3 regions of the Streptomyces sp. NPDC021096 genome follow, and region 3 is predicted to be linked to each of the others. Evidence: riboswitches for the same ligand, from Rfam matches in the RefSeq annotation. Region 3 holds a riboswitch; each other region holds the start of a gene.
The links. A riboswitch is a leader RNA that binds a small molecule or an ion and turns the genes downstream of it on or off. The one in region 3 is predicted to bind thiamine pyrophosphate.
Positions count from the first base shown of each region.

Region 1: it holds a riboswitch for thiamine pyrophosphate, as region 3 does, so the genes downstream of both, thiC (phosphomethylpyrimidine synthase ThiC) here and AB0G59_RS24760 (thiamine ABC transporter substrate-binding protein) in region 3, are expected to answer to the same signal.
Region 2: it holds a riboswitch for thiamine pyrophosphate, as region 3 does, so the genes downstream of both, thiO (glycine oxidase ThiO) here and AB0G59_RS24760 (thiamine ABC transporter substrate-binding protein) in region 3, are expected to answer to the same signal.

Region 1 covers NZ_JBFADG010000007.1:179,770-189,479, reverse strand. The annotation lists gene AB0G59_RS13690 (LacI family DNA-binding transcriptional regulator) at 1-859, shown strand, start outside; gene AB0G59_RS13685 (metallophosphoesterase) at 1,201-2,313, shown strand; gene AB0G59_RS13680 (hypothetical protein) at 2,503-3,384, shown strand; gene thiC (phosphomethylpyrimidine synthase ThiC) at 3,419-5,197, opposite strand; TPP riboswitch at 5,191-5,327, opposite strand; gene AB0G59_RS13670 (YibE/F family protein) at 5,389-6,708, shown strand; gene AB0G59_RS13665 (hypothetical protein) at 6,728-6,928, shown strand; gene AB0G59_RS13660 (SPFH domain-containing protein) at 7,102-8,706, shown strand; gene AB0G59_RS13655 (SsgA family sporulation/cell division regulator) at 8,703-9,149, opposite strand; gene AB0G59_RS13650 (DUF5326 family protein) at 9,591-9,710, opposite strand, start outside.
Region 2 covers NZ_JBFADG010000008.1:152,490-162,199, forward strand. The annotation lists gene AB0G59_RS14680 (thiazole synthase) at 1-509, opposite strand, end outside; gene thiS (sulfur carrier protein ThiS) at 519-749, opposite strand; gene thiO (glycine oxidase ThiO) at 746-1,924, opposite strand; TPP riboswitch at 1,922-2,034, opposite strand; gene AB0G59_RS14695 (FAD-dependent oxidoreductase) at 2,223-3,449, shown strand; gene AB0G59_RS14700 (Rv2175c family DNA-binding protein) at 3,541-3,906, shown strand; gene thiE (thiamine phosphate synthase) at 3,997-4,668, shown strand; gene metF (methylenetetrahydrofolate reductase [NAD(P)H]) at 4,755-5,672, shown strand; gene AB0G59_RS14715 (hypothetical protein) at 5,712-6,695, shown strand; gene AB0G59_RS14720 (NAD(P)/FAD-dependent oxidoreductase) at 6,718-8,220, opposite strand; gene AB0G59_RS14725 (TetR/AcrR family transcriptional regulator) at 8,552-9,169, opposite strand; gene AB0G59_RS14730 (YhgE/Pip domain-containing protein) at 9,205-9,710, opposite strand, start outside.
Region 3 covers NZ_JBFADG010000025.1:46,834-56,543, reverse strand. The annotation lists gene AB0G59_RS24770 (ABC transporter ATP-binding protein) at 1-148, opposite strand, end outside; gene AB0G59_RS24765 (iron ABC transporter permease) at 149-1,762, opposite strand; gene AB0G59_RS24760 (thiamine ABC transporter substrate-binding protein) at 1,846-2,934, opposite strand; TPP riboswitch at 2,930-3,035, opposite strand; gene rlmN (23S rRNA (adenine(2503)-C(2))-methyltransferase RlmN) at 3,068-4,177, opposite strand; gene AB0G59_RS24750 (phosphatidate cytidylyltransferase) at 4,364-5,467, opposite strand; gene frr (ribosome recycling factor) at 5,467-6,024, opposite strand; gene pyrH (UMP kinase) at 6,192-6,971, opposite strand; gene tsf (translation elongation factor Ts) at 7,133-7,969, opposite strand; gene rpsB (30S ribosomal protein S2) at 8,143-8,994, opposite strand; gene AB0G59_RS24725 (M23 family metallopeptidase) at 9,307-9,710, shown strand, end outside.

The sequences.
Region 1 (9,710 bases), on a different contig from region 3:
CCTGACCGTGACCACCTACGGGGATGAACCTTTCACCTTCACCGAATTCGCCTACTTCGCCGAGATGGCCAGGGCCGCCACCTCCGCCGCGCTCGCCCGCGGCTACGCCCTCGTCATCCTCCCGGCCACCTCCCGGCACGACGTGTGGTCCAACGTCGCCCTCGACGGCACGGTCGTCGTGGACCCCTCCGACCACGATCCGGTCGTCTCCGACCTGGTCCGCCAGGGCATCCCCGTCGTCTCGGACGGCCGCCCCGCGGGCTCCCTGCCGGTCACCGCCTGGGTCGACAACGACCACGAGGCCGCCGTGCTGGGCATCCTCGACCACCTCGCCGACGCCGGCGCCCGCCGGATCGGCCTGCTCACCGGCACCACCACGGACACCTACACCCGGCTGTCCACCACCGCCTACCTGCGGTGGTGCGAGCGCGTGGGCCAGGACCCGGTCTACGAGGAGTACCCCGCCCACGACCCCTGCGCGGGCGCCGTCGCGGCCGACCGGCTGCTCGCCCGCCCGGACCGGCCCGACGCGGTGTACGGGCTGTTCGACCCCAACGGCACCGACCTGCTCGCGGCCGCCCGCCGCTACGGCCTGCGCGTACCCGACGATCTGCTGCTCGTCTGCTGCAGCGAGTCCACCGTCTACGCCACGACCGAGCCGCCCATCACCACGCTGTCGCTCAAGCCGCGCCGCATCGGGACCGCGGTCGTCCAGCTCCTGATCGACGCGATCGAGGGCCTGGACACCGGCCGCCCGGTGGAACAGGTCATACCCACCGAACTGATCGTCCGGACCTCCTCCGAACGACGTCACCCGCGCACCACCGTCAGCCCGCCGCGCGGACCCGCCGCGACCTGACCCGCAGCTGCCCGCCCCGGCCGACCGCGACCCGGCCGGCGCCCCGGGCCGCGACCCACCAGGACCTGCCACGCCCGGACCGCGTCAACCGGAGTGGACCCGGTGTCCGGCGCACGAGGAAGCGGGTCACCGACCACGGGGAGCCGCCCGGAGCCCGTCTGACCGGCGCGAACGGCTCATCAAACGGCTCATTTGGGGAGAAATGACCGGCGATCCCGGTCTCCCGCCCCGATTCACAGCCCCTGGTGCGTCACAACCCGCGACGGTCATTCCTATGATGGGCGCACGACACCACGGACCGCCGTCGACCAGGCAAGGTCCACAAGGTGCACGGCGGCGCGATGGTGGAGGGGTCGATGACTCAGGGGGCCGGTCAGGGACCTGCGGCACGGACCGCGGCGGCGATGCCGCCCTTCCCCGGGTACGCCGCTCCCCCTCCCATGCCCGGTTACGACCGGGCGGTCCCGCCCCCGCAGGCGGCTCCCGAGTACCCGGAGTACCCCGAGGGGTACACACCCACCGCGCGCGACCTCCCGGTCATCGCCCAGAGCGCTCCTCCCCAGGACGTGCCCACCGTCGAGCTGACCCCCCTGGCCGCTCCCCAGCACGAGCCCCTGCCCACCGGCCCGGGCCCGCTGTACGTCGTGGGCGACGTCCACGGCTACCTCGACGAGCTGTACGAGGCGCTCGCCGCCCAGGGGCTCATCGACGCCCAGGGGCACTGGGCCGCCGGCAACGCCCGCCTGTGGTTCCTCGGCGACTTCACCGACCGCGGCCCGGACGGCGTCGGCGTGATCGACCTCGTCATGCGGCTGTCCGCCGAGGCCGCCGCCGCCGGCGGCTACTGCAAGGCCCTCATGGGCAACCACGAGCTGCTGCTCATCGGCGCCAAGCGGTTCGCCGACACGCCGGTCAACTCCGGCGCCGGCACCGCCTCCTTCCAGGCGGCCTGGCTCCTCAACGGCGGCCAGCGCACCGACATGGAGCGCCTGGAGGACCACCACCTGCAGTGGATGTCGCGCCTGGACGCGATGGCGCGCGAGGACGGGCACCTGCTCGTGCACTCCGACACCACCGCCTATCTGGAATTCGGCGACTCCATCGAGGACGTCAACGACGCGATCACCGAGGCCCTGCAGCGCAACGACCCCGACGAGGTCTGGGACCTGTTCCGCAAGTTCACCAAGCGGTTCGCCTTCCGCGACGAGGACGCGGGCCCGATGGCCGTACGGGAGCTGCTGCAGACCTACGGCGGCGCCCGCATCGTGCACGGCCACAGCCCCATCCCCTACCTCCTGGGCGAGGTCGGTACCGAGGAGGCGGACGAGGACGGCGGCGGCGCGCCGGTGGTGGACGGTCCGCATCTTTACGCCGACGGGCTGGCGCTCGCCATGGACGGCGGCGTCACCATGGCCGGAAAACTGCTGGTCGTGCAACTTCCGCTGGCCGGCTGAGGGTTCAGCGGGGCGCTCCACGGGCAGATGAGGAGTTCCACCGGCGCGGGGTAATTCGGGAAACACACTGTCACCCCGCGCCCGTGCGGCTCTACCATCGGCTTATCCGTAGCAGGCTCTCCTCCGTTTCCGCCCACTGCCCGGTGGTACAGCCGGCATCAAGGCCCTACGGAGCATCGGGGGATGCACATGAACAGCGCTCCGCACCTGTTGGCCGAGGACCGCCCGGAATTCGAGCGGGTTCTCGACCAGGCGTTGCGTTCAGCGGACCGAGACCCTGAGATCAGCGCACTGGCCGCCGCGATAGGACAGCGGCTCAATACCGAACAACTGCGCACCATGGCACTCAGCGCCATGTCCGCCATCTGCGCGTGCGCGGCGACGGAATACCAGGACTTCGTCGGCGCACGCGAGGAACTGCGCGCCCGGTCGGCCGCCGCCCGGCCCCGGCCGGTCGCCAGCGCGGTGGCGCACGGCGGCGAGGGCGGCCACGGCAGCGCGCCCTGTCCCGAGACGGAACCCGCCGACGTGCCCGAGGACGAGGGCGCCGGCGCAGGAGCGGTCCTGGCCGTCCTGGCCCCGGCCCTGGCGGGGATCGCCGCGTTCCTCTTCCTGCTGATCGGCTACGTCATGCGGACGGTCGGCTCGAGCGAGCCCGTCGCGGGCCAGATGATCACGGTCGGCTGGTGGTTCGGCGGCTTCACCGTCGCCGGAGTGCTGGTCGCCATGTCCGGCATGCTGCGCACCGCCCTGCGCAACGGCCGGCAGCAGGAGGCGCCGCACGGCGACGGACTCTCCGAGGCGGCCGAGCAGGCCCGCGAGGCCTGGCGGCGGGCGCTGCTGGAGCGCGGCATCCTGCCCTTCCTCCGCGAAGCGCTGGCCAACGGATCGGGGCCACGCCCCGCCCCCGTGCGCAGGCAGCCTTCCGGCCCCGGCCGCACCCCCCAGCTCGGCTACTCCCGGCCCGGCTTCTCCAGCCCCGACAGCGACCCGTCCTCGTCCACCCGTGCGGGCTTCACCAGCCCGGATTTCACGAGCCCGGAGTTCGGCACGGACCACCGGCCCGAATAGGCCGGTGGTCCACCGGTCGGCCGGTCCGGGCGGTTCAGTCCGCGATCGGCAGATATACGCGATTGCCCGAGGCCGCGAACTCCTTGGACTTCTGCGCCATTCCGGCCTGCGGATCGACGGCTTCCCCGGCGGCGACGGCAAGATCTCCCCCGTGCTCACGGCGAATGTCCTGGGAGATCTTCATCGAACAGAACTTGGGTCCGCACATCGAGCAGAAGTGCGCCGTCTTCGCCGGCTCGGCCGGAAGCGTCTCGTCGTGGAAGGCGCGGGCCGTCTCCGGGTCCAGGGCCAGATTGAACTGGTCCTCCCAGCGGAATTCGAAACGCGCGTCGGAGAGGGCGTCGTCCCACTCCTGCGCCCCGGGGTGGCCCTTGGCGAGATCCGCCGCATGCGCGGCGATCTTGTAGGTGATGACGCCGGTCTTCACGTCGTCGCGGTCCGGCAGGCCCAGGTGCTCCTTGGGCGTGACGTAGCAGAGCATCGCGGTGCCCCACCAGGCGATCATCGCCGCGCCGATCCCCGAGGTGATGTGGTCGTACGCCGGTGCGACGTCCGTCGTCAGGGGGCCGAGCGTGTAGAACGGCGCCTCCTCGCAGATCTCCTGCTGGAGGTCGATGTTCTCCTTGATCTTGTGCATCGGGACATGGCCCGGGCCCTCGATCATCGTCTGGACGTTATGGCGCTTGGCGATGGTGTTGAGCTCGCCGAGCGTCCTGAGCTCCGCGAACTGCGCCTCGTCGTTCGCGTCCGCGATCGAGCCGGGGCGCAGGCCGTCGCCCAGGGAGTACGTGACGTCGTACGCGGCGAGGATCTCGCAGAGCTCCTCGAAGTTCTCGTAGAGGAACGACTCCTTGTGGTGCGCCAGGCACCACGCGGCCATGATCGAGCCGCCGCGCGAGACGATGCCGGTCTTGCGGCGGGCGGTCAGCGGGACGTAGCGCAGCAGCACGCCGGCGTGGACGGTCATGTAGTCGACGCCCTGTTCGGCCTGCTCGATGACCGTGTCCTTGTAGATCTCCCAGGTCAGCTCCTCGGCCTTGCCGTCGACCTTCTCCAGGGCCTGGTAGAGCGGGACGGTGCCGATGGGGACGGGGGAGTTGCGCAGCACCCACTCGCGGGTGGTGTGGATGTTGCGGCCGGTGGAGAGGTCCATGACCGTGTCGGCACCCCAGCGGGTGGCCCAGGTCATCTTCTCCACCTCCTCCTCGATGGAGGAGGTCACAGCGGAGTTGCCGATGTTGGCGTTCACCTTGACCAGGAACTTCTTGCCGATGATCATCGGCTCGATCTCCGGGTGGTTCACGTTCGCCGGGAGCACGGCGCGGCCGGCCGCGATCTCCTCGCGGACCGTCTCGGGGGAGACGTTCTCGCGGAGGGCGACGTACTCCATCTCCTCGGTGATCTCACCGCGGCGCGCGTACGCGAGCTGGGTCACCGCGGCGCCGCTGCGGCCCCGGCGGGGCTGGCGGGGGCGGCCGGGGAAGACGGCGTCCAGGTTCTTCAGGCCGCCGCGGGGCGAGGTGTGCTTGATGCCGTCGTCCTCGGGGCGCATGGGGCGCCCCGCGTACTCCTCGGTGTCGCCGCGGCCGATGATCCAGTTCTCCCGGAGCGGGAGGAGGCCGCGCCGGACGTCCGTCGCGACGGCCGGATCGGTGTACGGGCCGGAGGTGTCGTACAGCCGTACGTCCTGCCCGTTGGTGAGGTGCACTCGCCGCACCGGAACCCTGAGGTCCGGCCGCGAGCCGGTCACGTAGTCCTTGTTCCAGCCGATCTCCCGGCCGGTTTCGGACGTGCGTGCATCCTGCGAGGTCATCAGACCAGTCTCCCTACGCCGGCATTACCCGGTAACAGGTTCGGCGGTCGACGCAGCGGCGTCCGTACGTGTTCCGTACGGAGGTCAGCGCCCTCTCAGCCCGGTGCTCCGAGCTCCCGCGATTGCAAAGGTGGCACCACGCTAGCGCCTTCCGGCGCGGAGCTGCCAGGGGGGCTTGCGATGATCGGGGGGTGACCCCCACTGACCCCAGCCCCCACACCCCCCACGCACACGGCCATTCCCACGGGCATGGCCACTCCCATGGCCACGGCCCCGCGTCACCCGTTTCGGCGCATCTGCGCAAGGTGATCGCGGCGGTGCTCATCCCCTTCGCGGTCGCCGTGGTGACCGGCCTCATAGTCCTCTGGCCGGGCGGCGCCCCTCCGCACCAGCACACCGGTGTGGGCCTCGACCAGAAGACGGAGTCGGGGCGGGTGGTGAAGATCGAGGAGTTCACCTGCCCCAGGTCGGGCGGGCAGCCGCCGCAGCAACAGCAGGCGCCGCCGGGTGCGCCGCCGGCCGACCAGGGGCCGTGCGAGAAAGCCACGATCGAGGTGACCTCGGGCCCCGACAAGGGGAAGACCTTCACGGAGGTCGTACAGCCGAGCGCTTCCCGCCGCTACGACGTCGGGCAGAAGGTGGTCCTGGCGTACGCGCCGAAGGCCCCGGAGAATCTGCGCTATTCGGTCACGGACGTGGACCGGACCTTCCCGATGGTGGTGCTCGCCGTGGTCTTCGCGCTCGCGGTCGTGGTGGTGGGGCGGCTGCGCGGGCTCTTCGCACTGATCGCGCTGGTGATCAGCTTCGGGGTACTGACGCTGTTCATCCTGCCGGCGATCCTCCAGGGCTCGAATCCGCTGCTGGTCGCCGTGATCGGCGGCAGCGCGATCATGCTGATCGCGCTGTACATGTGCCATGGGCTCACGGCCCGGACCTCGGTGGCGGTACTGGGCACGCTGATGTCCCTGCTGGTCATCGGCCTGCTGGGGTCGCTGTTCATCGAGTGGGCCCATCTGACGGGCAACACCGACGACCAGACCGGCCTGGTGCACGGGCTCTATCCGCAGATCGAGATCCGCGGCCTGCTGCTGGCCGGCATCATCATCGGCTCGCTGGGCGTGCTCGACGACGTGACCGTCACCCAGACCTCGGCGGTGTGGGAGCTGAAGGACGCCGATCCGACCGCGAATTGGCGCAAACTGTACGGCTCGGCGATGCGCATCGGGCGGGACCACATCGCGTCGGTGGTGAACACGCTCGTGCTCGCCTACGCCGGCGCGTCCCTGCCGTTGCTGTTGCTGTTCACCATCGCCGACAGTGGGGTGGGGACGGTGGCGACGAGCGAGATCGTCGCGGAGGAGATCGTCCGCACGCTGGTGGGCAGCATCGGACTGGTGGCCTCGGTCCCGGTGACGACCCTGCTGGCGGCGCTCGTTGTCAGTGCCGACCGGCACAATGCGAGCACGGGGAGAACGCGGTCGCGGGGTGGCAGGCGCCGCCGCGCGAAGTGAGGAAACGGGGGGGCTTCCTGTGGTCGGTGCGCTGGGCAGAGTGACGGGGACGGTCGGTCCGGGGCTGGTCGGCGAGGTGATGGTGCGGGTGCGGGGCGGCGCCGAGGCGTTCCTGGCCTATCCGGCCGAGGGAGACGGGCGCATCGAGCGGGGCACGGTCGTCGTGGTCGTGGAGTATCTGCCGCCCCGCACGGTCTATGTGACACCTGCCTACGGCTGAGGCGCGACGGCCGGGTGATGGCCCGGTGATGCCGGGTTTTCCTTACGTGGTGTTGCCGGTTCCGGGCGTTCAAGATCCAGTCGAGGGGGTAGGGGCGTCTTCGCCCGGGTGTGCCCGGGCGGACTCTTCTTGATCACACGGCCCGGGACGGGCCGCAAAAAGGGGGGCTACGCATGTTCATTGGCATCGTGGCGGGGGTCGCGCTCGTCGCGGTCGGCATCCTGCTCGGGCTGTTCAAACTCATGTGGCGGGTCGCGGAGCCGAACGAGGCCCTGGTCATCTCCGGTTCCAAGCACCGCACGGAGGGCCTGGAGGAGGGCATGGGCTTCCGGATCGTCACGGGGCGGGGAACGCTCGTGCTGCCGGGGGTGCAGGTGGTGCGGAAGTTGTCACTCGACCTCAACGAGGCCGATTTGAACGTGGATTGCGTGACGAAACAGGGCATTCCACTCAAGGTGCATGGCGTGGTCATCTTCAAGGTGGGGGACGACTTCGTCTCCATCGCCAACGCCGCCCGCCGCTTCCTGGACCAGCAGAAGTTCATGGCGGAGCGGGTGCACAACGTCTTCGCCGGTCATCTGCGCTCGATCGTGGGCGGATTGACCGTGGAGGACATGATCCGCGACCGGGAGCGGCTGACGGGCGAGACCCGGGCCGCGTCGGGCACGGAGATGGAGAAGCTGGGCCTGATCATCGACTCGCTGCAGATCCATGAGATCCAGGACCCCACGGGCTACATCAAGAACCTCTCCGCCCCGCACGCCGCCGCGGTCCAGCGGGACGCCCGGATCGCGCAGGCGGAGGCGGACCGGCTGGCCACCGAGGCCGAGCAGCAGGCCGCCGCCCGGATGTCCCAGGCGACCCGCGACAGCGAGATCCTGCAGGCCGGCTATCAGGCCGAGCGGGACAGCGCCGCCGCCAAGGCCCGCCAGGCCGGTCCGCTCGCCGAGGCGGCGGCCCAGCAGGAGGTCGTGGTCCAGGAGACCCGGGTCGCGGAGCTGGCCGCCCAGCGCCGGGAGCAGCAGCTGCAGGCCGACGTGCGCAAGCCCGCGGACGCCGCGGCGTACGAGAAGCGGACGCTGGCCGAGGCCGAGCGCGACGCCCGCATCTCCGCGGCCCAGGCCAAGGCCAAGGAGACCGAGCTGGCGGCGGCCGCCGAGGCGACGAGGGTCAAGGCGGCGGCCGCCGCCGAGGCGGAGGCCACCACGGCACGTGGCACCGCCGCGGCGGCGGCGACCCGCGCGACGGGCGAGGCCGAGGCCGCGGCGGCGCAGGCCAAGGGTCTGGCCGCGGCCGAGGCGGCCCGGGCGAACGGCCTCGCCGAGGCCGAGGCCATCAAGGCCCGGGCCGCGGCACTGGCCGAGAACCAGGACGCGGTGGTGGCGCAGCAACTCGCGGAGAACTGGCCCGAGATCGTGCGGGCCGGGGCTCAGGCGTTCGGGAACGTGGACCACATGGTGCTGCTGAACGGGGCGGACGGTATGTCCGACCTGTTCGCGAAGGCGCTGACGATGGGAGGTACGGGGCTGGGGCTCGCTCGGCAGCTGCTCGCGACCATGGGCACGGCCGACGGGCCGGGCACCCGGGCGAGCACGGGCGTGAACGGTGACAGTGTCGACAAAGCCACCGGCGAGCAGGGCGGCAGCGGTCCGGGGGTGAGGATTCCGGCGCCCGCGGCCCAGGGTGCGGCACCGCGCTCCGAGCGGGTGCCGATCGAGGGGGGCGAGGGGGACGGCGGCGGCAGCGGGCCCAAGCGCCCGTCGGCCGCGGCCGGCTAACCGGCGTTCTGACCCTCGGGGTTGCCGGCGAGGATGCTGTCCAGCGCCGCGGCCAGGTCGTAGTCGAAGTCGGCGACCGAGTGCTCCTCGCCCAGCGGGGCGACCCGGTCGGTCCGGTCGAGGAAGGCCACCAGCGGCGCCGCACCCGCCCGGAACAGGGCCCCTTCCCCACCCACTTGCAGCCGGATGAACACGTCCGACAGGTGCTGCGCGGAGGCGGGGGCGATGTGGACATCGCCCTCGCCGGAGGGCTGGCTCAGCCCGTCCAGCAGCAACTCCCGCGCGAAGGCCCAGGTGACCGGGGCATCGCCGGGGAGGTGAAAGGTGAACTTCACGGCGTAGGGATCGCTGCTGTCGTAGCCCAGCTCCACCGGGATCCGGAAGGACAGCTCCTCGGAGACGAGGAAGGTCATGACCACTTCTGCCTGAACTGTGTCGCGCATCGCCCAATGCCCCGTCTTCGTCGGTTTGGCAGGGATTGAAGCCTGATGGCCCCAATGACGCCATAGTCTGACAAGAACGCCCAGTGGATCACAAGGAGTGATTTTCCAGTTACTCATGGAGACCGAGGGTGAGCATACGAGCTCTCCGACTCTGGAGCGTAGCGACTCGACTACTGGCTGGAGTCGTAACGTGGGATTTGATGGCACGGAACGGCCGAGAACTGGCCAAAGTGGCCCGAGGGCACACGGATTACCGTTTGGGCAGCGGGCGTCTCGTTCAAGTTGACGGCGAGATGGAGGAGAGAAGTTGACGGGAGAGATAACTCCCGGCCTTCCGCTTCGTTGAGTTGACCGAGCGGACACCGGCCGACGGCGTGGGCGACGCGGCCTGCCGGTGGGACGTTCCCGGGCGGTCCCCCTTTCGCCCGGGTCGGCCGGTTCCTACCAGTCGCCCCTCGACGACGAGGACGACGTGAACTTCTTGACCACGAAGATCAGACCACCGACGAGAGCCACCAGCAGCAGCGCCTTGAAGAGCAGGCTGATGACAAAGCCGAGCAC
Region 2 (9,710 bases), on a different contig from region 3:
AAGTTGTGCGGATTGCGGATGCCGAGGCCGGAACCGATCGGCGCGCCCAGCGGCATGATCGCCGCACAGCCGACGTCCTCCAGCTTGCGGGCCAGGACCGGGTCGTCATTGGTGTACGGCAGCACGGTGAAGCCGTCGTCCACCAGGATCTCGGCCGCGTCCAGCAGCTCGATGGGGTCGGGCAGCAGGGTGCGCTCGTCGGCGATCACCTCGAGCTTGACCCAGTCCGTGCCGAGCGCCTCGCGGGCCAGCCGGGCGGTGAGCACCGCCTCGCCGGCGGTGAAGCAGCCCGCCGTGTTCGGCAGCACCCGGATGCCGTGCTTCTCCAGCACCGACAGCACCGAACCCCGCACGGTCGCGTCGAGGCGGCGCATGGCGACCGTGGTCAGCTCGGTCCCGGAGGCGATGAGGGCGCGTTCGAGCACGTCCAGGCTCGGGGCGCCGCCCGTGCCCATGATCAGCCGGGAGGTGAAGGAGGTGTCCGCGACGGTGAGCAGATCGTCAGCCATCTGTGCTGATCAGCCCCCCTGCACCGCGGTGAGGACCTCGACGCGGTCCCCGTCGTCGAGCACGGTCTCCTGCCACCGGCCCCGGGGCACGACGGCTTCGTTGACGGCGGCGGCGACGCCGCTGTGCGCGTCGGTGAGCGTCGAGACGAGCCCGCCGAGGGTCGTCCCCGCCGGGACGGCGCGGCGCTCTCCGTTGACGCTGACGCTGATGGTGTGGGTGGCGACTTCGCTGCCGGTCATGCGGACTGCTCCTGGAATGCGGGGGTGAAGCGTCGGGGGGAGAAGGGGCGGGCCGCCTCGGGCAGCCGCCCGGTGGTCAGGACCTCGGCCATCACGTCACCGGTGACGGGGGTCAGCAGCACGCCGTTTCGGTGGTGGCCGGTGGCCGCGAGCAGCCCCGGCAGCTCGGTCGGACCGAGCAGCGGGGCGTTGTCCGGGGAGCCCGGGCGCAGCCCCGCGAGGGTCTCCACCAGGGGCAGCTCGGTGATGCCGGGCACCAGCTCGTGGGCGTCGCGCAGCAGCTCGTAGACGCCGCCCGCCGTCACGGTGGTGTCCCAGCCCAGCTCCTCGGTCGTCGCGCCGACGACCAGCTCGCCGTTCTCGCGCGGCACCAGGTACACCGGGCCGCCGCGGACGACCGCCCGCAGCGTCCGGGAGAGGAACGGCCGGTGGGAGGCCGGGACGCGCAGCCGCAGGATCTGGCCCTTGACCGGGCGGACGGGCGGCAGCACGTGCTCGGGCAGGCCCGCGAGGCGGCCGCTGAGGCTGCCCGCCGCCAGCACCGTCTGCCCGGCGGCGACCCGGGTGCCGTCCGCGAGCTCCGCCCCGGCGGCCCGGCCCGCGGCGATCAGGGCCCGTACCGCCTCCGAGCGGTGGAAGACGACCCCGGCCCGCTCACAGGCCGTCAGCAGGGCCCGCGCGAGCCGCCGGGGGTCGGTCTGGTGGTCGCCGTCCACCCGCAGCCCCCCGCGTACGCCGGGCGCGAGCATCGGCTCCAGCCGACGGCACTCGCGCCCCGACAGCCACTGCGACTCCAGGCCCGATCGCTGCTGCAGGGCGTGCAGCTCCCTCAGGTGCGCCCGGTCGTCGGCGTCCAGCGCGACGGCCAGCGTGCCGCAGGCGCGGTAGCCGGTGTCCTGGCCGCTGGCCTCCTCCAGCTCGGCCGTGAACTGCGGATAGCGCCGCGCGGAGGCCAGGTTGAGGGCGAGCAGCGTCTGCTCGCCGTAGTGCAGTTCGGTCACGGCGGCCAGCATCCCGGCCGCCACCCGCGCCGCGCCGCCGCCGGGCGCCGGGTCGGCGACGGCGGTGCGCAGGCCGCGCTGGGCGGCGCGCCACGCCGTGACGAGGCCGATGACGCCCCCGCCGATGACGAGGACGTCACAGGAATGGTGCGCAGGATTTCGATGCGCGTGCATGGGCGTCCAGCCCCTCCCTTCGCCGGCATGACCCGGATCAGGTTCGTACGGTCGGAGGCCGTCCAGCCTCCCTCTCAGCCCGGTGCGTCCGGGCTCCCGCGAGTGCGTGCAGCGGCCACCCTAGTACGCGCCGAGGACCGCCCGGAAGGGCGGCCGCACCGCGCGGAGGGCCGCACACGCGCCGCGCCGCGCCCCCGTGGGGGATCCGGGGGAGCGGGGGCAACCCCCGTGACGTTGTGTCAGAGGTCTCCTCACGCGGTGCTGCGGCAGACGCGGGCCGCCGTCCTACAGTGATCGGGTGAGCGAGCAGACGAAACCTTCCGGTGACCGGCGCGTCGTCATCGTCGGCGCGGGCATGGCCGGGGTGCAGACCGCGGTCGCCCTGCGCGAGCAGGGCTGGAACGGCGCGATCTCCCTGCTGGGCGCCGAGCCCCACCAGCCCTACGACCGGCCGCCCCTGTCCAAGGCCGTGCTGCTCGGCAGGGCGGAGGGATCCGCCTTCGAGGTGGACTTCGACTCGCTCGGCATCGACCTGGAGCTCGGCCTGGAGGCCACCGGCCTGAGCGCCGACGAGCACGTCCTGCAGACGCGGCGCGGCCCCGTGCCGTACGACGTGCTGGTCATCGCCACCGGCGCCGAGCCGATCACCCTGCCCGGCGGCGAGGACCAGCCGGGCGTCCACGTGCTGCGCACTGTCGACGACGCCGAGCGGCTGCGCCCGGTCCTGGCCGGGCAGCGCGACGTCGTCGCCGTCGGGGCCGGCTGGATCGGCGCGGAGCTCGCGACCGCCGCGCGCGAGGCCGGCTGCCGGGTGACCGTCGTCGAGGCCGCGGACCGGCCGCTGGCGGGCGCCATGCCGGCCGAGGTCGCCGCCCACATGGCCGAGTGGTACGCCGACAGCGGGGCCCGGCTCCTCACGGGCGCGCGCGTGGCCGCCGTGGAGCCGGGGGCGGTCCTCCTCGCCGACGGCACCCGCCTGCCCGCGGACGCGGTGGTCGTGGGCATCGGCGCGCGGCCCGCGACGGGCTGGCTGGCCGGCTCGGGCGTCGAGCTCGCACCCGACGCCTCCGTCGTCACCGACGACCGGCTGCGCACCTCCCTGCCGGACGTCTACGCGGTCGGCGACTGCTGCTCCTTCCCCTCGGCCCGCTACGGCGAGCGGCTGCTGGTGCACCACTGGGACAACGCTCTGCAGGGGCCGCGGACCGTCGCCGAGAACATCGTCCACGGGCCCGCCGAGAGCCCGGTGTACGACCCGGTGCCCTACTTCTGGTCGGAGCAGTTCGGGCGCTTCGTGCAGTACGCGGGCCACCACGCGGGCGCCGACGAGCTCCTGTGGCGCGGCAACCCCTCGGGGGCGGCCTGGACGGTGTGCTGGCTGCGCTCGGGCGTCCTGGTGGCGCTGCTGGCCGTGGGGCGGCCGCGCGACCTCGCCCAGGGGCGCAAGCTCATCGAGAAGGGCGCCGCGCTGGACCGCGCGAAGGCGGCGGACGCCTCGGTTCCGCTGAAGTCCGCCGCGCTCTGAGCGCCCGGTGGGGTGATGTCGGCGGGGGTTCCCGGCCCGGCTCGGGTCAACCCGGCTACCGGCTGTCAGTCCCGGATGGCAGGCTTGTCCCGTGACCGAGATTGACGCAAAGATCGATGCTCTCGTCCCCGCCTGGCTCAACCTCCCCGACATCGCAGACAAGCTCGATGTCGAGGTGACGCGCGTCCGGCAGCTGGTCAAGGAAGGCCAGCTGATCGCGGTGCGCCGTGGCGAGAACCGAGTGCTCATGGTGCCCGCCGACTTCATCGGCGAGGACAAGGTGGTCAAGGGCCTGGCCGGGACCTTGACGCTGCTGCGGGACGACGGCTTCAGCGACGAGGAGATGCTGGAGTGGCTCTTCACTGCCGACCCCACCCTGCCCGGCACGCCGGCGCAGGCGCTGCGCGAGAATCGCGGCACGGAGGTGAAGCGCCGCGCCCAGGCGCTCGCCGTCTGACCGAGACCGAGTGAACCGTCCGGCGTACGGGCCGGGGACGCCCAGCGGGCGGCCCCCGGCCCGTACGCCGCCGACCCGGGGAGAGACCCGATGTCCGTCACCGCGCGCGAGCGGCTCGCCGACGCCCGGCTGTACCTGTGCACCGACGCGCGCAAGCGCCAGGGCGACCTGCCGGAGTTCCTGGACGCGGTCCTCGCCTCCGGCGTCGACATCATCCAGCTGCGCGACAAGGGCATGGAGGCGGGGGAGGAGCTGGAGCACCTCGCCGTCTTCGCCGACGCGGCCCGCCGCCACGGCAGGCTGCTGGCGGTCAACGACCGCGCGGACGTCGCGCACGCCGCCGGCTCCGACGTGCTGCACCTGGGCCAGGGCGACCTGCCCGTGCCCGCCGCCCGCGCCGTCCTCGGCGAGGACGTGCTGATCGGCCGCTCCACACACGCGGAGGCCGAGGTGGCCGCCGCCGTCGCCGAGCCCGGCGTGGACTACTTCTGCACCGGCCCCTGCTGGCCGACCCCCACCAAGCCCGGCCGCCACGCCCCGGGGCTGTCCCTGGTGCGCTACGCCGCCGCGCTCGAGCCCGTACGGCCGTGGTTCGCGATCGGCGGCATCGACGAGGGCAATCTGGACGAGGTGCTGGACGCCGGCGCCCGGCGCGTCGTGGTGGTGCGGGCCATCACCGAGGCGGACGACCCGGGCGAGGCCGCCGCACGGCTCGCCGGGCGGATCCGGGCCCACGCGGGACGGCAGTTGTCCGAGGCGTGAGACACCCGCTGGATACCGGTCGGGCGAAAAGGGCAAATCGCCGATCTGGCTTGGGGGCCCCACGGGCCGCTGGTTAACTTGCCGGTATGGCCCTTGGCACTGCCTCCACCAGGACGGACCACGCGCGCACGGTGCGTGACCTGCTTGCCTCCGGCGAGCGTTCGTATTCCTTCGAGTTCGCCGCCCCAAGGACGGAGAAGGGCGAGCGGACGCTGTGGAACGCCATCCGCCGCATTGAGGCCGTCGGCCCCACCTTCGTCTCGGTGACCTACGGCGCCGGCGGTTCCTCCCGTGAGGGCACCGTGCGGGCCACGGAGCGGATCGCGACCGACACCACCCTGACCCCCGTCGCCCACCTGACCGCGGTCAACCACTCGGTGGCCGAACTGCGCAACATCATCGGCCAGTACGCCGACGTCGGCATCCGCAACATGCTCGCGCTGCGCGGCGACCCGCCCGGCGACCCCATGGGCGAGTGGGTGCGTCACCCGGGAGGGGTGCGCTACGCCGCCGACCTGGTCCGGCTCATCAAGGAGTCGGGTGACTTCTGCGTGGGCGTGGCCGCCTTCCCCGAGATGCACCCCCGGTCCACGGACTGGGAGTCCGACATCGGGCACTTCGTCGACAAATGCCGGGCGGGCGCGGACTTCGCGATCACCCAGATGTTCTTCTACGCCGAGGATTACCTGCGGCTGCGTGACCGGGTCGCGGCGGCAGGTTGTGACACTCCGATCATTCCGGAAATCATGCCGGTCACCAACGTGCGACAAATTGAACGATTCGCACAGCTCAGCAACGCGGCGTTCCCCCCGGACCTGGCGGAGAGGATCCTCGCGGTGAAGGACGACGCGGCCGCTGTACGCTCAATCGGGATCGAGTACGCGACGGACCTGTGTGCCCGGTTGATGGCCGAGGAGATTCCCGGGTTGCACTTCATTACCCTGAACCACTCCACGGCCACGTTGGAGATCTACGAGAATCTGGGACTGCACCAGCGGTCCTGACGGCCGGCCGGCGACGGCGGCCGGACGAGAGGGGCGCTAATGGGCTGGACGGTCCTCTACATCGCGTTCGGGGTCGTCGCGCTCTGGCTGCTCGGCGAGGTGCTGCTGCAGTACAAGGCGCGGCTGCGCTGGCGGCTCCTCGCCTTCGTCGGCTTCCTCGGCGTCGTCGTGGGCGTGGTCATCCCGTCCGTGGCCGTCATCGTCGTGGGCGCCGTCGCCTTCGCCGTGGGCCAGACCTTCGTCACGCTCTCCTTCCGGCGGGGCTTCTCCCGGGGCTGGGCCCTGCGCCGCACCGACGACGAGGAGGGCGCCCCCGCCAAGGGCCGCGGCGCCGGCGCCAGCCGGAGCGCGGGCCGGAGCGCGGGCCGGAGCGAGAGCACGTCGAGGGCCGGGCGCCGCCGCAAGGCCGAGCGGCCCGCCACCCCGCCGCCGTCCCCCGTCTCCGACATGACGCTCCCGGCGTCCGGCCCGGACGCGCTGTCGGCCGTCCCCGGCGTGGACAGCGCGGTGACGGAACTGATGCCCAACGTGCCCCAGCAGCCGACCGCCGAGCACCCCCCGGCCGCCCCGGCCGCGGGCTACGACGCGGCCGGCTATCCGACGGCCGCGTACGACGCCTACGGCAACGGCACGCAGAACGCGGAGACCGCCGCGGCGCCCGCCCAGGGCGGCTACGCCGGCCAGTTCGACTACGGCCAGGGGCAGCAGTACGCGTCCTACTCCGACCCGTACATCGGCAACCGGCCCCCGTCCTACGAGCAGTACGACGCCTACGGCCAGCAGCAGCCCTATCCGCAGCAGCAGTACGGCCAGGGCGCCTACTCCGCCGAGGGGTACGCGCCCCGGCAGTACGACATCGACACCCCGCCCGGCGGCGTGTGGGTGCCCCAGCAGCGGGACAACGAGATCGCGGACCTCACGGCGCCCCCGGCCACCGCGCCCGAGGGCGGCCAGCAGCAGCCCTACCCGCCGCAGCAGCAGCCCGGCCAGGGCTACGACGAACAGCAGCGCTACCGCTACTGACGCCGCCGGCCGGCGACCGCGCTCACTGTGAGCCGCGCCAGTCGGCCCCGTCCACGATCAGGCCGGCCACGAGCGCTCCCGACATCCCGGCGTGGGCCAGCCCCCCGCCGGGATGGGCGAAGCCGCCCGCGCGGTAGAGCCCGGGCACGGCGGTGGCATTGCCCGGACGCAGGAACGCGCCCTCGCCCCCGGCCAGGACGGGAGCGGGCACCCCGCCCCCCTCGGCGCCGGTCGCCGCCTCCGTATCGGCCGGAGTGCGCACCTCCCGCCACAGCGACCGCTCCCGCAGGCCCGGTATCGCCGCCTCGGCGGCGGCCACCAGCCGGTCCGCGAACGCCGCGGCCGTCGCCTCCTCGCTCCAGTCGACGCGGCCGTGCGGCGCGACCGTGGCGGTGAGCGTCACGGCCTCGTGCTCCTCGTCGGGGCGGGTCGCGGGGTCGTCCGGCCGCAGCACCGTGACCGTCGGCCCGTACGACCCGGCACCGGCCGGACCCGGGCCGAACACGGCGTCCACCTCGGCCGTGCGGTCGCCGCCGTGGACCACCGTGCGGTGCACCGTGCCCTCGGGCCGCGCCCCGGAGAGCGCCAGGAAGACATGGAACCTGCCGGCCGGCACGGGCGCCGCGGGCGCGTCCGCGCCCGGCGCGATCGCCTCCAGCTGCCCGGGGGAGACGCCGGCGACCACCATGTCGGCCTCCGCGACGCTTCCGTCGGCCAGCCGCACCCCTGCCGCGCGCCCGTCCTTCTCCACCAGGCCGCTCACCGCGGCACCGAAGAAGAACTCCACCCGCCGGGCCAGGCACCGCTCGTACAGCGCGTCCGCGAGCCCCCGCATGCCGCCGCTCACATACCAACTGCCGAAGGTCTGCTCCATGTACGGCAGCACGGCCGCGCTCGCGGGGGCGCGGCGCGGGTCGAGTCCGTAGGCCAGGGCGCAGCTCTCCAGGAGGGCGGCCAGGCGGGGGTCCTTCAGCTCGTGCCCGGCCACCGACGCCAGCGTCACCGGCGCCGCGCGGCGGAACAGCGAGCGCCTGCGCACCGCCGGGTAGGGGTCGCGGCCCAGGGCCTCGACGCGCTCCGCGCGCAGCGGCTCCTCCAGCAGCGGGCGCCGCGTCGCGTCCCACACCTCGCGCGCCCGGTTGATCAGCTCGCTCCACCGCTCGCCCGCACCCGCGCCGAGCGCGCCGTCCAGCGCCGCGACGACGCCGGCGCGCGAGGCGTTGGGCAGCCGGAAGTCCGTGCCGTCCGCGAAGAGATGCCGGCTCGCCGGGTCGACCTGGGAGAGCTCCAGGCTCTGCTCCAGCGACTCCTTGCCGGTCTTGACGAACAGGTCGCGGTAGACGGCGGGCAGGTGCAGCAGCCCCGGCCCCGTGTCGAAGACGAAGCCGTCCCGCGCGAGCCGGCCGACGCCACCGCCGTACGTCCCCGCGCGCTCGTACACCGCCACCCGGTGGCCCGCGACGGCCAGCCGTGCAGCGGCTGCCATCGCGCCCATCCCGGCGCCGATCACCGCAATCCGTGCCATGCGCCCGACTTTATCCGGCGCCACTGACAGCCCCCGGGACCGGGCGCTGGTGCCGGGTGCTCACGTCTGAGTACGCGTACTCAGAAACCGAGATGAGTAGGTGCGCGGATGGGGTGGCACCGGCCCGGAGGACAGAGTGGTGCCCACGGAGGGGACGCCGGTGACCGCACCGCCGACACGGGGCGGCGGAACGGCACGGCGGCCCTGCCGCTACCGGGGGGCACGGGGGCTCCCACGGGGGGGCTCGGGGGAGTACGGGGGAACGCTGTTCCGGTGTGGCGCCGAGGGGGATCGGCCCGCACCGGAACAGCGGACGTACGCGCCCCTGCCGCTAGCGGCGGCTGCCGCCGCTCACCCGCCCCTGCAGCAGCCGGGACAGCGCCGAGTGGACCTCGTCGATCGACCGCTCCGGCTGGAACGACTGCCAGTCCAGCGCCGCCACCAGCACCATGCCGAACAGCGCGGACGCCGTCAGCGGAACGTCGATGTCCTCGCTCAGCTCGCCGTCCGCCACCGCCTCCCGCAGGACGGACTCGATCACGGCGATCGCCTTCTGCCGCACCTGCATCAGCGTCGACTGCCAGGCCCGGTTGGTGCGCCACAGCTCGGCCACGTACAGCTGGGTGAGCGAGGGGTAGCGCGTGATGAAGTCCAGGCCCGCCCGGATCATCGCGTCGAGGGCGTCCACACGGCTGCCGCCGCGGTCGGCCGTCTCGTCCGCGGCGGCCTGCAGGGAGTCCGTCAGCAGCTCGATGCCGTGCCGCAGCAGCTCCTCGAAGAGCACGGTCTTGCTGGCGAAGTTGTAGTAGACCGTGCCCTTGGCCACCCCGGCCCGCTCGGCGATCTCGTCCACGGTCGTGGAGGAGAACCCCTGCTCGGCGATGAGGGTGACCGCCGCCTCGAAGAGCTTCCGCCGGGTGTTCTGGCGGCGCGTACTGCTGCTGTCCATGAGAGTGATTCTCCCTGTACTCGCAGTGTCCGCGCTCACAGAGTCAGCTCCGGGTGCAGCCGTTTCACGGACCAGACCTGTTTGCCGCGCGCCGCGAAGGCGGTCAGCGTCAGTGCGCACACCGTGAACGCGGCCAGCACGCCGCACGCCTGCCACACCGGCGCCGTCCCGCCGCCGGTGATCAGGTGGCGCAGCCCCTCGACGACGTAACTCATCGGCAGGAAGGGGTGGATGGCGTTGAAGAACCCGGGACTGGTCTGCACGGGATACGTGCCGCCCGCCGAGGTGAGCTGGAGCATCAGCAGCGCCAGCACCAGGATGCGGCCGGCCGGTCCGAAGCGGGCGCCCAGCCACTGCACGATGGCCGCGAAGCAGGCCGCGACGAGGACGAGGAAGCCGGCCGTGCCCGCCGCGCGCACCATCTGCAGGCCCAGCGCCCAGTGCAGTACGGCCAGCAGCGCACCGGCCTGGACCGTGCCGACGGCGACGACCGGCAGCCAGCCCGCCAGCGCGATCCGCCACGGGGAGGCGCCGGCGGCAA
Region 3 (9,710 bases):
CCACCACCCGCAGCAGCGTGGACTTGCCGCTGCCGGACGGCCCGAGCACACAGACGATCTCGTGCTCGGCGACGGCGAGGTCGACGGCGTCCAGGGCGGGCCGCCCGCCGAAGCCGACGGTCACCCCTTCGAGTCGCAGCAAGGACACCTAGAACTCTCCCGTACGGTCGGTGCGAATGCGCTCCAGTACCAGCAGCGCCACCGCGCACACCAGCATCAGGATCGTGCTGAGGGCCATCGCCTGGCCGTAATTGAGCTCGCCCGGGCGGCCGAGCAGCCGGGCCACGGCCACCGGAAGGGTGGGGCTGTCGGGCCGGGCGATGAAGACGGTGGCCCCGAACTCGCCCAGCGACACGGCGAACGCGAAGCCCGCCGCCACCGCGAGCGCCCGCCCGACCAGGGGCAGGTCCACCTCGCGCCACGCCCGCAGTGGCGAGGCGCCGAGCACGGCCGCGGCCTCCCGCAGCCGGGCGTCCACCGCGCGCAGTACCGGCAGGACGGTCCGTACGACGAAGGGCACGCCCACCAGGGCCTGGGCCAGCGGCACCAGGATCCAGGAGGTGCGCAGGTCCAGCGGAGGCTCGTCCAGCGCGATCAGGAAGCCGAAGCCGACGGTCACGGCGGAGGTGCCCAGGGGCAGCATCAGCAGCGCGTCGAAGCCCCGCACGAGCCGGCCCTCGCGCCGGGTGAGCGCCGCCGCGGCGAGACCGCCCACCACCACCGCGATGACCGTGGCGGCCAGCGCGTACGCCAGGGAGTTGCCGATCGCCTCCAGGGGCGCGACGACGAACGTACCGCCGCCCTCGCCCGCCGAGGCCAGGGCGCGGTAGAAGGCCAGGCCGTAGCCGTCGGGCCCGTCGAAGGAGCGCAGGACGAGCACCACGAGCGGTACGAGCACGAGCAGCGCGACGACGGCCAGGACCGAGCCCAGCAGCGCCCACTGGGCGGCGCCCTGCGGGCGGCGGGCGGTGCGGGAGGCGTCCACCAGCTTCAGCGTCGCCTCCCGCCGCCGCACGGTCCAGGCGTGCACACCCAGCAGGGCGGCCACGGCCGCGAACTGCACGAGGGTGAGGACGGCGGCCGTGGGCAGGTCCAGCAGCTGCGCGGTCTGCTGGTAGATCTCCACTTCCAGCGTGGCGTAGTGCGGCCCTCCGAGGATCTGGACGACGCCGAAGGAGGTGAAGGTGAACAGGAAGACCATCAGGGCGGCGGCGGCCACGGCCGGGCCCAGCGCGGGCAGGGTCACCCGCCGCCAGGCGGCGAGGCGGCCGGCGCCCAGGACGCGCGCCGCCTCCTCCTGGCGGGGGTCGAGCTGGGCCCACAGGCCGCCGACCGTACGGACGACGACGGCGTAGTTGAAGAAGACGTGGGCGAGGAGGATCGCCCAGACCGTGGTGTCCAGACGCACCCCCCACAGCTCGTCCAGCAGCCCCCCGCGTCCCAGCAGCGCCAGGAAGGCCGAGCCGACCACGACGGTCGGCAGCACGAAGGGGACGGTGACCACGGCCCTCAGCAGGTGCTTGCCGGGGAAGTCGAAGCGCGCGAAGACGTACGCGCCGGGGAGCGCGAGCAGGAGCGTGAGGGCGGTGGAGGCGGCGGCCTGCCAGGTGGTGAACCACAGGACGTCGCCGATGCGGGGGTCGGTGACGACCTCGCCGATGCGGGCGAGCTGCCACTGGCCGCCGGCCTTCAGGCCACGGGAGACGATCGCGGCGACGGGGTAGGCGAAGAAGACCCCGAAGAAGGCGAGCGGCACGGCCATCAGGGCGAGCCGCGTCGCCGTCCGCCGGGGGCCGCCCGGCAGGGGTGCCTGACGGGCGGCCGCTCCGGGGCCGGTCTCGGGACCTACTTCAGGACGAGCGAGGACCATTCCTTGACCCACTGGTCGCGGTTCTTGGCGATCTTCTCGGGCGCGAGCGTCTCCGGGCGGTCGATCCGCGCGCCGTACTTGGTGAAGACCTCGGGCAGCTTGGCGTCCTGGTGGGCCGGCTTGACGAACATCTGGAGGGGCATGTCCTCCTGGAACGTCCTGCTCAGCAGGAAGTCGATCAGGGCCTTGCCGCCCTCGGCGTTCTTGGCGCCCTTGAGCAGGCCCGCGAACTCGATCTGGCGGAAGCAGGTGCCCGTCGCCACGCCGGTCGGGCCCTCCTTGGGCTCCGGCTTCACGCCGAGGACCTCGGCGGGCGGGCTGGAGGCGTAGGAGACGACCAGGGGCTTGTCGCCCTTGGCCTTCCTTCCGGCGGCGGAGCCGGAGAAGCGGTCGTTGTAGGCCTGCTCCCAGCCGTCGACGACCTCGACGCCGTTGTCCTTCAGCTTCTTCCAGTAGTCCTTCCAGCCGTCGTCGCCGTACTTGGCGGCGGTGGCGAGCTGGAAGGCCAGGCCGGGCGAGGAGGTCGCGGCGTTCTCGGTGACCAGGAGGTTCTTGTACTCCGGCTTGACCAGGTCGTCGAAGGACTGCGGCGGGGCCAGCTTGTGGTCCGCGAAGTAGGCGCGGTCGTAGTTGACGCAGATGTCGCCGGTGTCGACCGGGGTGACCCGGTGCTCGGCGGCGTCGGCCTGGAGGTCCTTGGGGACGCCGTCCAGGCCCTTGGCCTCGTACGGCGCGAACAGGCCGTTGTCGAGCGCGCGGGAGAGCAGGGTGTTGTCGACGCCGAAGAAGACGTCGCCCTGCGGGTGGCTCTTGGAGAGGATCGCCTGGTTGACGGCCCGGCCGGCGTCGCCGCTCTTGAGGACCTTGACGGTGTAGCCGGTCTGCTCGGTGAACTTCTCGAGCACGTCCTTGGAGGCCGTGAAGGAGTCGTGCGAGACGAGGGTGACGGTCTTGTCCCCGGACGCCCCCGAGCCCTTGTCGTCCGAGCCGCAGGCCGCGAGGGCGGGCAGGCCCAGCGCGACGGCGGCCGCCGCGCCGAGGGCACGCCGAAGGTTGGTGTTCATGGTGGTGCTGACTCCCTACGCCGGTATGACCCGGATCAGGTCCGAGGGTCTGCGGGCCGTGCCGCACTCTCAGCGCTTGCTGCGCTCCCCTGTCGGATTGTTCATTTGTACGAGTTGATGCAGAGGGACAGTATCAGCGCTCGGTGGCGGCCAGCTGTCCGCACGCCCCGTCGATCTCCTGGCCCCGGGTGTCACGCACGGTCACGGGCACGCCGTGGGCCGCGATCGCCTCGACGAAGGCCCGCTCGTCCTCCGGCCGGGACGCCGTCCACTTCGAGCCGGGGGTGGGGTTGAGCGGGATGAGGTTGACGTGCACCCGCTTGCCCTTGAGGAGCCTGCCGAGCAGGTCACCGCGCCACGCCTGGTCGTTGATGTCGCGGATCAGGGCGTACTCGATGGAGATGCGGCGGCCGGACTTCTCCGCGTACTCCCAGGCGGCGTCGAGGACCTCGCGGACCTTCCAGCGGGTGTTGACCGGCACGAGGGTGTCGCGCAGCTCGTCGTCCGGCGCGTGCAGCGAGACCGCGAGCCGGCACTTGAAGCCCTCGTCGGCGAAGCGGTGCATCGCCGGGACCAGGCCCACCGTGGAGACGGTGATGCCGCGCTGGGAGAGGCCCAGGCCGTCGGGCTCGGGGTCGGTCAGCCGGCGGATGGCGCCGACGACGCGCTTGTAGTTGGCCAGCGGCTCGCCCATGCCCATGAAGACGATGTTGGACAGCCGGGCGGGGCCGCCGGGGACGTCGCCGTCGCGCAGGGCGCGCATGCCGTCGACGATCTGGTGCACGATCTCGGCCGTCGAGAGGTTGCGGTCCAGGCCCGCCTGGCCGGTGGCGCAGAACGGGCAGTTCATGCCGCAGCCGGCCTGGGAGCTGATGCACATGGTGACCCGGTCGGGGTAGCGCATCAGGACGGACTCGACGAGCTTGCCGTCGTGCAGGCGCCACAGGGTCTTGCGGGTGGTGTCGTTGTCGCACGAGATGTGCCGCACCACGCTCATCAGGTCCGGCAGCAGCTCGCCGGCGAGCTTCTCGCGGGACGCGGCCGGGATGTCCGTCCAGGCCGCCGGGTCGTGCGCGTACCGGGCGAAGTAGTGCTGGGAGAGCTGCTTGGCGCGGAACGGCTTCTCGCCGATCGCGGCGACGGCCTCGCGGCGCTCGGCGGGGGTGAGGTCGGCAAGGTGCCGCGGGGGCAGCTTGGCCCCGCGGGGGGCGACGAACGTCAGTTCTCCAGGCGCGGGGGCCATGAGCGAAAACTCCTCATTGCGACGAGAGCGGATGATCTCCGCAGTCGCGGAGCCAGCGGCAGGACGATGCCGGAACCCGGAGGTCTCAGAAAGGGGCACCCCCGCGTGCGCGGGGCCGGAAAAGGGCCCGCCGCGCAGCGACGAGCCCTTCCAGGGTACCTGGCCCGCATCCGGGCCCGATTCGATCTAGGCGGAGCCCACGAACGCCACCATCAGCAGCCACACCACGGGCGCGGTCGGCAGGAGCGAGTCCAGCCGGTCCATGATCCCTCCGTGGCCGGGCAGCAGGGCGCCCATGTCCTTGATGCCCAGGTCCCGCTTGATCATCGACTCGCCGAGATCGCCCAGCGTGGCGCTGACGGCGACCGCGAGGCCGAGCAGCAGCCCCTCCCACCACACGCCGTCCTCGATCAGGAAGTGCATGCACAGCGCGCCCGCCACCATGGCGAACGCCACGGCGCCGAGGAGCCCCTCGCGGGTCTTGCCGGGGCTGATGCGCGGGGCGAGCTTGTGCTTGCCGAACCGCCAGCCCACCGCGTAGGCCCCGGTGTCGCTGACGACCGTCAGGACGAGGAACGTCAGCACCCGCCAGGCGCCGTCCTCCGCCGAGAGCATCAGCGCCACGAAGGTGGCCAGGAACGGCACGTAGAACGCCGCGAAGACGCCGGCGGTGACGTCCTTGAGGTAGTCGTCCGGCGGCTCGGTCATGCGCCACACCAGCACGGCGAGCGCGGTGAAGGCCATGGCCACCCACGCGCCCTCGGGCCCGTTGACATAGCCCGCGACGATCATCGCGGCGCCGCCGATGGCCAGCGGCACCAGGGGTGCCTTGATGGCCTTGCGCTCGGCGAGCCGGGAGGTCAGCTCCCACAGCCCGACCACCACGGCGAGAACGATCACGCCGAGGAAGACGGGCTTGTAGATGAACAAGGAGGCGAGGATCACCGCGCCGAGGCCGATACCGACCCCTATCGCGGCACGCAGATCCCGGCCCGCGCTCTTCTTCGCCTTGGCCCCCTGGGGGGTGGCAGGCTCCTGCGGCCGGATGTCGGGCTCCTGTTCATCGCGGAACAGGGGACCACCGATGTGGGCGGCCCCCTGCTCACGGTCGTCCTGGTCTCCCCCTGCTCCGGGCACGATAGGCATGGGCCGAGTCTGCGCCGCGACGCCCACGTCGTGCAGGGGACCCGCCGGAAGGGGCACCTCCCGGGGGTAGCCGGGGGCGAGTCCCTGATCGGTGGACCCCCAGTGTCCGGCGCGCGGCGGGGCTCCCCAGGATGCGTCGTTCATCAGACCTCGAGCAGCTCGGATTCCTTGTGCTTGAGCAGCTCGTCCACCTGCGCGACGTACTTCGCGGTGGTGTCGTCGAGCTCCTTCTCCGCGCGGCGCACCTCGTCCTCGCCGGACTCCTTGTCCTTGACGAGCTTGTCGAGGGCGTCCTTCGCCTTGCGGCGGATGGAGCGGATCGAGACCTTGGCGTCCTCGGCCTTGGTCTTGGCGACCTTGACGAACTCCCTGCGGCGCTGCTCGGTCAGCTCCGGGAAGGTCACCCGGATGATGTTGCCGTCGTTGCTCGGGTTGACGCCGAGGTCCGAGTCGCGGATCGCCTGCTCGATGTTGCGCAGCGCGCTCTTGTCGAACGGCGTGACCACGGCCATGCGCGGCTCGGGCACCGAGAACGACGCCAGCTGGTTGATGGGCGTCAGCGCACCGTAGTAGTCCGCCACGATCTTGTTGAACATCGCCGGGTGCGCACGCCCGGTGCGGATCGCCGCGAAGTCCTCCTTGGCGACCACGACGGCCTTCTCCATCTTCTCCTCGGCCTCGAGGAGGATCTCTTCGATCACCACTTGCTCCTGGTGTTATCAGTAAGCAGAGCCTCGCCCCTGCGCGCGTCTTCTCCTGCACGGTGTCCGACCGGCAGGCAGTTGTCCATCCCCGTGCCGAGGTCTTCCCACGGCACGGGGTTGCCGCCCGTGCCCCTTCGGTGCGCGGTACGGGCGGCGGTGCGGGCTCAGGCCCGCGTGGCCTGGTCGCTCACGAGCGTGCCGATCTTCTCACCCTTCACCGCACGCGCGATGTTGCCCTCGGCCAGCAGCTCGAAGACCAGGATCGGCAGCTTGTTGTCCATGCACAGGCTGATGGCGGTGGCGTCGGCGACCTTGAGGCCGCGGGCGAGCACCTCGCCGTACTCCAGCGCGTCGAACTTCACCGCGTCGGGGTTCTTCTTGGGGTCGGAGTCGTAGACCCCGTCGACGCCGTTCTTGCCCATGAGGATCGCCTCGGCGTGGACCTCGAGGGCGCGCTGGGCGGCGGTGGTGTCGGTGGAGAAGTAGGGCATGCCCATGCCCGCGCCGAAGATCACGACGCGGCCCTTCTCCAGGTGGCGCACGGCGCGCAGCGGGATGAACGGCTCGGCGACCTGGCCCATGGTGATGCCGGTCTGGACCCGGGTCTCGACGCCTTCCTTGGCCAGGAAGTCCTGGAGGGCGAGGCTGTTCATCACGGTGCCGAGCATGCCCATGTAGTCCGAGCGGGCCCGGTCCATGCCGCGCTGCTGGAGCTCGGCGCCGCGGAAGAAGTTGCCGCCGCCGATGACCACGGCGATCTCGTAGCCCTCACGGACCACGGCCGCGATCTCGCGGGCGATGGCGTGCACGACGTCGGGGTCGACGCCCAGTCCGCCGCCACCGGCGAAGGCCTCACCTGACAGTTTCAGCAGGAACCGACGGGGCTTGCCCTGGTCGGCGCTCTTGTCGTCGGCGGCCTGCTTGGTGTCCGCGCCCTGGTTCATTGGAGTTCTCCTCGTGCACATACGAAGAAGGCCATTGCCGGATGGATCCTTTCGGTTCCTTCTGCGGCAATGGCCTCCTCGTCACATCAGCGGCCGGCCGGTGGACGGTCGGCTGCGTACGACCCTAGCGGGTCGCGGGTCATTCGCTGTCCTGCGAGGGCTCAGGCGCCGACGCGGATGCGGGCGAAGCGCTTCAGCGTGACACCGGCCTCGTCCAGGATCTTCTGGACGGTCTTCTTGTTGTCCTTGGCGAACGCCTGGTCCAGCAGGACGCTCTCCTTGAAGAAGCCCGTGACGCGACCCTCGACGATCTTCGGCAGGGCAGCCTCGGGCTTGCCCTCCTCGCGAGCGGTGGCCTCGGCGACGCGACGCTCGTTCTCGACGACGTCGGCCGGGATCTCCTCGCGGGAGAGGAACTTCGGCGCGAACGCGGCGATGTGCTGCGCGACGTCCTTGGCGACCTCGGCGTTCTCCTTGTCCAGCTCGACCAGCACGCCGACCTGCGGGGGCAGGTCCGCGGCGGTGCGGTGCATGTACGCGGAGACGAAACCGCCGGCGAACTGCGCGAAGCGGTCGACGACGATCTTCTCACCGAGGGTGGCGTTGGCCTCGTCCACGAACGCCTGGACGGTCTTGCCGGCCTCGATCTCGGACGCCATCAGCGCCTCGACGTCGGCCGGGGCGGCCTTGGCGATGTGGGCGGCCAGGGCGTTGGCGACGGCGATGAACTTCTCACCCTTGGCGACGAAGTCGGTCTCGCACTTCAGCTCGACGATGACACCGGAGGTGTTGTCGTCGGCGATGACGGAGACGACGGCGCCGTTCTCGGTGGTGCGGCTCTCGCGCTTGGCCACGCCCTTCAGGCCCTTGACGCGGACGATCTCGACGGCCTTCTCGAGGTTGCCCTCGGCCTCGTCGAGCGCCTTCTTGCAGTCCATCATGCCGGCGCCGGTCTGCTCGCGGAGCTTCTTGACGTCAGCGGCGGTGAAGTTCGCCATCCTTCAATCCTTCTTCTGCACTACGCCCTGCCAGGGCCTTCGGGCGTCACTGGCAAGGCTGGTCCGTCTTGAGGTCACCACACCTGACGGCCCCCGTCCCGCTGACGGGGTCCGACAGTGGATCCACCGACCGACGGCGGGGGTCACACCCCCGCCGTCGACAGGGCAGGACGTCAGGCCTGCTCGGCGTCCGCGGCCGGCTTCTCGGCCTCGGCGGCCGGAGCCTCGGCCGGCTTCTCGTCGGCCTTCTTCTCGCCCTCGAGCAGGTCGCGCTCCCACTCGGCCAGCGGCTCGCCGGCGGCCTTGTCGGCCTTCGCGTCACCGGTGGCGGCACCGGAGCGGGCGATGAGGCCCTCGGCGACGGCGTCGGCGATCACGCGGGTGAGCAGGGTGACGGAGCGGATGGCGTCGTCGTTGCCCGGGATCTTGTAGTCGACCTCGTCGGGGTCGCAGTTGGTGTCGAGGATCGCGACGACGGGGATGCGCAGCTTGCGCGCCTCACCGACGGCGATGTGCTCCTTCTTGGTGTCCACGATCCAGACGGCGCTGGGCACCTTCTGCATCTCGCGGATACCGCCGAGGGTCTTCTCGAGCTTGGCCTTCTCGCGGGAGAGGACCAGGAGCTCCTTCTTGGTGAGGCCGGAGGCGGCCACATCCTCGAAGTCGATGAGCTCGAGCTCCTTCAGGCGCTGCAGGCGCTTGTAGACGGTCGAGAAGTTGGTGAGCATGCCGCCCAGCCAGCGCTGGTTGACGTAGGGCATGCCGACGCGCGTCGCCTGCTCGGCGATGGCCTCCTGGGCCTGCTTCTTCGTACCGACGAACATGATGGAGCCGCCGTGCGCGACGGTCTCCTTGACGAACTCGTAGGCGCGGTCGATGTACGACAGCGACTGGAGCAGGTCGATGATGTAGATGCCGTTGCGCTCCGTGAAGATGAAACGCTTCATCTTCGGGTTCCAACGACGGGTCTGGTGACCGAAGTGGACGCCGCTCTCCAGCAGCTCCCGCATCGTGACGACGGCCATGGCCGCGCTCCTTGCATACTCGGTTACACGACGGCCGGGCGGCCGCCGCTCCTGACGCCCCGACGCGCCTGCCGTGGACGGCGCCCTTGCGAGAGCCGTTCCATGGACCGAGAGACACGGCCACCGTGCTGCCCGAGAGGGTCTGACGCGCCGGTGGCGGGGCGTGCGAAGTCGACCCGGTGACCCGGATCGCCATGAGAAGTGTACGGGACCGGAGAACCCCCGGGTGACGGCGTTGTCCACAACCGGCGAGTAGTCCACAGAACCCGGTCAAGATCCCCGCGATCCGGCGATCACGGCCAGGGTGACGCCATGCGACGACTGCGTACCGCCGTGCGAGCACTCCTGCTCTGGATGCTGCCCCCACTCATCACATGGTTCACATGCGCCCCAGCCGTATCAGGGCCCGCGCCACCGGGGCCGGGACCGGCGCGTCCGGGGCCCGCGGCGCCGGGCGGGGACCGCGCCTGGCCGGTCGCGGGATCGCGCGGTGCCCGGCCGCTGGTGCTGCGCGCCTGGGAGCCACCCCCGGCGCCCTGGGCGGCGGGTCACCGCGGGGTGGACCTGGAGGCCCGGCCGGGAGCCTGGGTACGGGCGGCCGCCCCGGGGACGGTCTCCTTCGCGGGCACGGTCGCCGGGCGCGGGGTGGTCTCCGTAGAGCTGGCCGGCACGGGCGACCCTCCGCTGCGCACGACCTACGAGCCGGTGCGGGCCAC